2 regions of the Agrobacterium sp. GW821-FHT14E08 genome follow, and region 1 is predicted to be linked to the other one. Evidence: predicted binding sites of a transcription regulator. Region 1 holds the regulator's gene; the other holds the start of a gene.
The links. Region 1 encodes LexA, which represses DNA repair genes until DNA is damaged. Its sites were predicted from a motif close to TGTTCNNNNTGTGTTCNG; they were not measured.
Positions count from the first base shown of each region.

Region 2: the regulator LexA is predicted to act here: its motif matches at 1,693-1,710, upstream of ruvC (crossover junction endodeoxyribonuclease RuvC).

Region 1 is NZ_JBXAPJ010000001.1:835,612-839,025, forward strand. It holds gene AC1ROR_RS04065 (ComEC/Rec2 family competence protein) at 1-667, shown strand, start outside; gene AC1ROR_RS04070 (glutathione S-transferase family protein) at 685-1,362, opposite strand; gene lexA (transcriptional repressor LexA) at 1,801-2,523, opposite strand; gene AC1ROR_RS04080 (VOC family protein) at 2,734-3,414, shown strand, end outside.
Region 2 is NZ_JBXAPJ010000003.1:246,994-250,407, forward strand. It holds gene AC1ROR_RS13855 (methyl-accepting chemotaxis protein) at 1-1,503, opposite strand, end outside; gene ruvC (crossover junction endodeoxyribonuclease RuvC) at 1,752-2,264, shown strand; gene ruvA (Holliday junction branch migration protein RuvA) at 2,294-2,911, shown strand; gene ruvB (Holliday junction branch migration DNA helicase RuvB) at 3,037-3,414, shown strand, end outside.

The sequences.
Region 1 (3,414 bases):
AGCTTTGCCCCCCCGTTATCCGCCTCATCTCCTGGTGCACGAGGACGGCCAGCTGGTGGCCATGCTGGAGGATGGCAAGGTCTTCACGACAAGAGCGCGGCCACCGGACTTTGTGTATGGCCAGTGGCAAAGGGCGCTGCTGCTGCCGGAAAAACCCGTGCCGCCAATAGTAGTGGAGCCGGAGGTTCGGGTAAGCACTGCCGGCTTGGCGCCGAAAACGAAACTCCCACCCAAAGAGATGGCGGCGGTGACGAAAGAGATGACGGCGGCGCTGAGGGATGCCAAGGCTGGGGTCTTCACCTGCAGAAAAGACATATGGTGCGTGGCCCGCGCCGGCAGCGGCGAGTGGATCATCGTTCTGGAGGATGGCCGCTTTGCCGGAACAGCCTGTGATATCGCCGATATTGTCATCGTTTCCCGCCGAACTTCGTTTTCACAGTGCCGCTCCGGGGCGCTGCTTCTCAATCGAGACATATTGCGACGTATCGGTTCAGTGGAAATAGATTTTGCCAATATGGATCAGGCAGGCGTGGTAAAACGGCTGCGCGCCGCAATATCTGGAACGGACAGGCCGTGGAGCGAACATCGTTATTACGACTGGAAAAGCGGCCGTTTCGATCATGAGGTGCCTGAGGCCGTCAACAGGCTGCTGGCGACGTCAGAGTGAGCCGCCAGCGTGGTTCATCATGCCCTGGCGCGCAGATCTTCGATCACGTCGCCGATCCCGCCAATTTCTTCTTCATGCGCCGTGTCACGCCAGGTTTCCTTCAAACCGGCCTCGTACCATTCACGCATCGCGGGCAGGGCGAGCAGCCTTTCGCAATAGCTCCTGGCCGCGGGTGAAAGATCGGCGCCATAGCTCTGGAAACGGAACGCCACCGGGCAGAAAAAGGCGTCGACCGCCGTGAATTTCGCGCCGGCGAGATATGGTCCACCGAATTTTTCAAGGCCTTCGCTCCACAGCGCATCAATGCGCTTGATATCGGCGGCAAGCCCGGCATCCCCGCCCTTCGGTCTTGCCCTGATGCCGACAGACATGGGATAGAGATTGCGCAGCGAAGAAAAGCCGGCATGCATTTCACTTGCCGCCGACCGTGACCAGGCCCGTGCCTGCTTGTCGCTCGCCCAGACACCCTGATGTCTTTCAGCAAGATATTCAGCGATCGAAAGCGTTTCCCACACCATGAAGCCGTCATCGACAAGGCACGGCACCTTGCCGGTTGGCGAAAAGGAGGAGAAGGAAATTCCTTCACCGAACGGAATGAGTTTTTCGGTGAACGCGATACCCAGCGTGCGCATCAACACCCACGGCCGCAACGACCATGAAGAATAGTTCTTATTCGCTATATAAAGATCGTACATGGCGTATCTCCCGGATATGACGCGCATTTTTATACCTGCCGGGCGTCCGTGGAATATCGAAAATAATCCATGGCTCCCATAAGCCGTATTGATGAATGATAAGGGGAGGGCATGGACGGCAACGCTTCGCAAATATCACCGTCCGGAGACAGCTGAAAAATCACCAATCGACCGACGATGCAATTCAACTTCGCGAAGGCTTGGTGAGAATTCAAGAGCTGAATGCGGCAGGCCAGACCTATGTCGTCATACTAGCAAAACGGAAAATCAGCATGAAACTGTAGCCAGTTTCGGAAGGCATCAGGCATCGCCCGCGTCAGTCACATACCACCGTGCGTATCCAAATTATGCCATGCTTCAGGCAGTCTTCACCTCTCATACAGGCGTCATCATCAAGACGACGCCTGTCGAAAACCGGATGACATCCCGTCCATCGGGTCAATGATAACGGCGGATCAACCCAACCAGCTTGCCCTGGATTTTCACCCGATCCGGTCCGAAGATGCGGGTCTCATAAGCGGGGTTTGCAGCCTCGAGCGCGATGGAGGCGCCCTTGCGGCGGAAGCGCTTCAGCGTCGCCTCCTCGTCATCCACCAATGCCACAACGATATCGCCCGGATTGGCTGTATTGCCGTTGCGGATAATGACGGTGTCGCCGTCAAAAATGCCGGCCTCGATCATCGAATCGCCCTTGACCTCAAGCGCGTAATGTTCGCCGGTGCCCAGCATATCCACCGGCACGGCAACGTCGTGGGTGTTGTTCTGGATGGCGGAAATCGGCACGCCGGCGGCGATACGGCCCATGACCGGCACGGTAACGGCGCCACCGAGATCATTGGCTGGTGCCTTGGGGGCAGGGGTCGGTTCCGGCGTCTTCGGCTTGCCGAGGCTGCCTTCGATGACGCTCGGCGAAAAGCCGCGCTGCGGCCTTGCGCCCGGCGCGTAGGCCTCGGGCAACTTGATGACTTCCAGCGCCCGTGCCCGGTTAGGTAGCCGGCGAATGAAACCGCGCTCTTCGAGGGCAGTGATCAGCCGGTGAATGCCGGATTTGGAGGCAAGATCGAGTGCGTCCTTCATTTCATCGAAGGAGGGCGGCACGCCGGACTCTTTCATTCTTTCATGAATGAAGAGAAGCAATTCCTGCTGTTTGCGCGTGAGCATGAGGAAAACACCCTTGAGAATCGTAGTGGAGATCGCGAAACAAATACAGAACGAACACTATATGTTCCATATGTGTTCCGCAATCCCCTAAAATTTCGTGAAGCTGCTATCTGTTGTTTTGATGATTTGCCTCATCGCACGAAATTGTGCTTTTCTTCGCCTCGAACCGGTGCAGCATGGCTTCCTGTCGCGCCGCCAGCAGGAATGACAATGACGAAACCCTATTGCATCGATCATCTCGTCTTGCCCGTGCAGGCTCTTGCCGTTGCGGAAAAGCGCTATGAAGACCTCGGCTTCACGGTTGCGCCGGAGGCTCTTCATCCCTTCGGCACGCAGAATGCATGCGTTTTTTTCACCGATGGGACCTATCTGGAGCCGTTGGCAATTGCTGATCCGGCTAAATATAATGCCTCCGTGAACCGTGGCGATGTGTTCACAGGCAGGGATCAAGCCTTCCGGCAGGGTCATGGCAGGGAGGGATTTTCCGCTCTGGTAGCCCGAACCGGGGATGCCTTTGCCGATCATGAGAGATTTGCGGTCTCCGGCCTTTCGGCGGGCGATATCTTTGAATTTTCGCGGCCTGTTCGAATGCCGGACGGTTCGCAAAGCGAGGCGGCATTCCGGCTTGCTTTTGCAGCAGCAAGCGGGACGGCTGCGGATTTCTTTTCGTTCAGCTGTCAGCGGCTTCAGGTGCTGCCGGGCGATCGCACGGCACTGGAGCGCCATGCCAATGGGGTTCTCGGCCTCAGCGAGATCGTTCTGTTTTCAGGAGCCGATCGAAATGCGGCGCGGCTGATCGAAACGGTTTTTCGCTGCAAGGGTGAAATGTCCCCGGATGGTGATATGGTTTTCGCAACCGGCAATGCGCGCATCCGATTGGCGGCAAAGCCG
Region 2 (3,414 bases), on a different contig from region 1:
CTGCATCGTTTCGCTGAGCCGGGCAAGCGCCGTATTGAAATTATGGCGCAGGCTTTCGAGATCCTCCGGGAAGACAGTGTCTATGCGATAGGCGAGATTGCCGTTCGCCAGCCGGTCCAGACCCTCATCCAGAGACCGCACGACCATTTGCAGCGTGCCGGCCTCGGCTTCGCGCTCGGCAAGATGCGCGCGTCGCGCCGTTTCGGCTTCCTCCCGCGTGCGCGATGCGGTCTCCTCCATCTCCCGCTGAAGGATGAGCTTTTCGCGGAAACTGCCGAGTGCCTGCGCCATGCGGCCAATCTCGTCGTTGCGGTCCTGATTGCCGATTTCGGCATCCAGCCTGCCAGCCGCCACTTCGCCGGTCAGCCCGGCAAGCTTTTCCAGCGGCGCGAACAGCCGCCGTGCGAAAAAGGCTGTCGCCACGCACATGGCGGCCAGAACACCAAAGCCGATCACGGCAAGTGTGCCGGCAATCGAGATGGAACCTGCATTCAACTCGCTGCGCAACATGCTTTCGACAGCGAGATATTTTTCACCGGCAAAAGCGAAAGGCCGCGCATAGGCATTGGCCTCGCCGTCCGGCCGGTCGATCTTGGCAATCGTCATTCCGGCCGTGTTCAGCGCTTCTCCATGGAAGCCGTAGATTGCCGGATCGAGGCTGACGAGCCTGCCGCCCTCCACGCCCAGAACCTTGCCATCGGCGGAAATGATCGCGGATTTTTCGGAGCTGCCGGCGGCAACGCCTTTTTCGAGTATCTGGCTGAAGATCTCCTGCTTGACGCGGAAGAGGACAATGCCCTTGAACGCGCCGAATTTGACGACCGGAATGCCGTAATAAATGCCAGCTTCATTCGTTGCAGCGTCGATCCGCAGGCCGGAAAAACTTGTCTGCGCCACGTCGTTCACGGCTTTTTCGGCGTTGGCGGCTCCGCGGGCAAATGCAGCGCCAAGGCCGCTTTCCGCCCAGGCGCCGCCCGTGATCGTTTCTCCGAAAGCGGGTCCCTTGAGATAAGAGTAATAGACCGTGCCGGCGGGATCGATGAAGAGAACATCGCTGAACGGTGTTTCCTTCAGATAACCGCCGATATCCGTCTGGGTCTTCTCATGGGTGGAATAATAAAAGCCGCTCGGGTTTTCGGGCTTGATCAGCTTTTCCCTGTCGGTGAAGGGGTTTTCCTTGACGAAGACGCGCTGCAATTCCGCCTTGGCGTCGCCGGAGCTCTTCTGCACGGTGCCCCAGCCGCTGCGCATCGAGACCACGGCCATTTGCAGGGATTCGATCTTGGCGATGGAATCCGCCTGTGTTTTCAGCTGTTCAAGGCGTTCCTGAAGCATGTCGCCGCGGAAGACGAGAATGCTTTCCATGGATTTCGATGCCTGCTCTTCGAGAACGCCGCTGCTGCTTTGATAGCCAAGAAGTGTCAGAGCCCCGGTCGAGATCGCCATCAGTGCGAGGAAAATCACCAGCACTTTGGTGGATATGGAATGAAAACGGTTCAGCATGGCCGTTGCAGCCCCCAATGCCGGATCAGTTCCCACGCCAAGCATGAATGGCGCCACCGGATGACTGATATGGCTTGAATATTATGCTGCGGATCATCATGCCCGCAGCTCCCCTTTTTTGATTTTGTGCGGGAACAATGCGGTACGCGGTTTAAGCAGAGGTAAATGCTGCACTGCAAATTTGATGAATGTTGTCGTTTTGTTCACTTATCGCTGGCAGGGTCGCAGCCGGAAAGATAAGGTAACTCATGCAAAAGACGATTCGAATCATCGGCATCGACCCCGGATTGCGTCGCACCGGATGGGGTGTCATCGACACTCTCGGCAACAGCCTTCGGTTTGTCGCCTCCGGTACCGTGACATCGGATGGCGATATGGATCTTGCCTCCCGCCTGTGCCAGCTGCATGACGGGCTGGCCGATATCGTGCACAGCCATCAGCCCGACGAGGCGGCGGTGGAGCAGACTTTCGTGAACAAGGATGCGGTGGCCACGCTGAAACTCGGTCAGGCGCGCGGCATCGCCATGCTGGTTCCGGCACGGGCGGGATTGCCTGTTTTTGAATATGCACCGAATGCGGTCAAAAAAGCCGTCATCGGTGTCGGGCACGGCGAAAAGCAGCAAATTCACATGATGCTGAAAATCCTGATGCCGAAGGCCGAATTCAAGGGTAACGATGCAGCGGACGCGCTCGCCATCGCCATCTGCCACGCCCATAATCGCGGCGGTGACAGAATGCGGCGGCTACTGGCGGCCGGTTAATATAAAGTCTCATTGCAGCGGGCGGCATCATGATCGGAAAACTGAAAGGCAGCATCGAGGAAATCGGCGCGGATTACGTGCTGGTGGATGTGCATGGCGTTTGTTATGTCGCCTATTGTTCGGCCCGCACGCTGTCGAAAATCGGCTCCGTCGGGGAGGCGGTGGTGCTGTTCATCGAAACCTATGTGCGCGAGGACCAGCTGAAACTCTTCGGCTTTCTCTCGGCGCTGGAGCGGGAATGGTTCAACCTGTTGCAGAGCGTGCAGGGTGTAGGCTCGAAAGTGGCCTTGGCCGTCCTTTCCACCTTGTCGCCTTCCGAACTGGCCAATGCCATTGCACTTCAGGACAAGGTGATGATCTCACGCGCGCCCGGTGTGGGGCCAAAGGTGGCGGTGCGCCTCGTGACCGAGCTTCGAAACAAGGCGCCCGCCTTTGCGGGAGAGGCCTCCGCCTCGATAGGATTGAAGCAGGAGCTTGGCGAGGGTGTCGCATCCGCGCCGGTAGCGGATGCCGTTTCCGCACTCACCAATCTCGGCTATTCACGCGATCAGGCGGCCAATGCGGTAGCTGCCGCATTGAAGAATGGCGGGGAGGGCGGCGACAGCGCCAGGCTGATCCGGCTCGGACTGAAAGAGCTTTCGCGGTAGACTGAGCGCGATACACATGCTGTTCGGGCGCGAATTGAATTTCGTGAAGCGCCTTGACGCGACAGTCATGATATAGCGGCGAAGACCATCTCATGAATTCGGTTTAGAACAATGGAATGCCCTGAATGAGCGATGCGGACAGACTGATTTCTGCGGACAAGCGCGGTGAGGATATCGACACCACCATGCGTCCACAGTCGCTGGACGATTTTACCGGCCAGGCGGAAGCCCGCGCCAATCTTAAGGTGTTCATCGAGGCCGCCAAGAACCGTGGCGAGGCGCTGGATCATGTGCTTTTCGTTGGCCCGCCCGGCCTCGGCAAGACGACGCTGGCACAGATCATGGCCAAGGAGCTCGGCGTCAACTTCAAGTCGACATCCGGCCCTGTCATCGCCAAGGCGGGTGATCTTGCCGCACTTCTGACCAATCTTGAGGAGCGCGACGTACTCTTCATCGATGAAATCCACCGTCTCAACCCGGCGGTGGAAGAAATCCTCTATCCG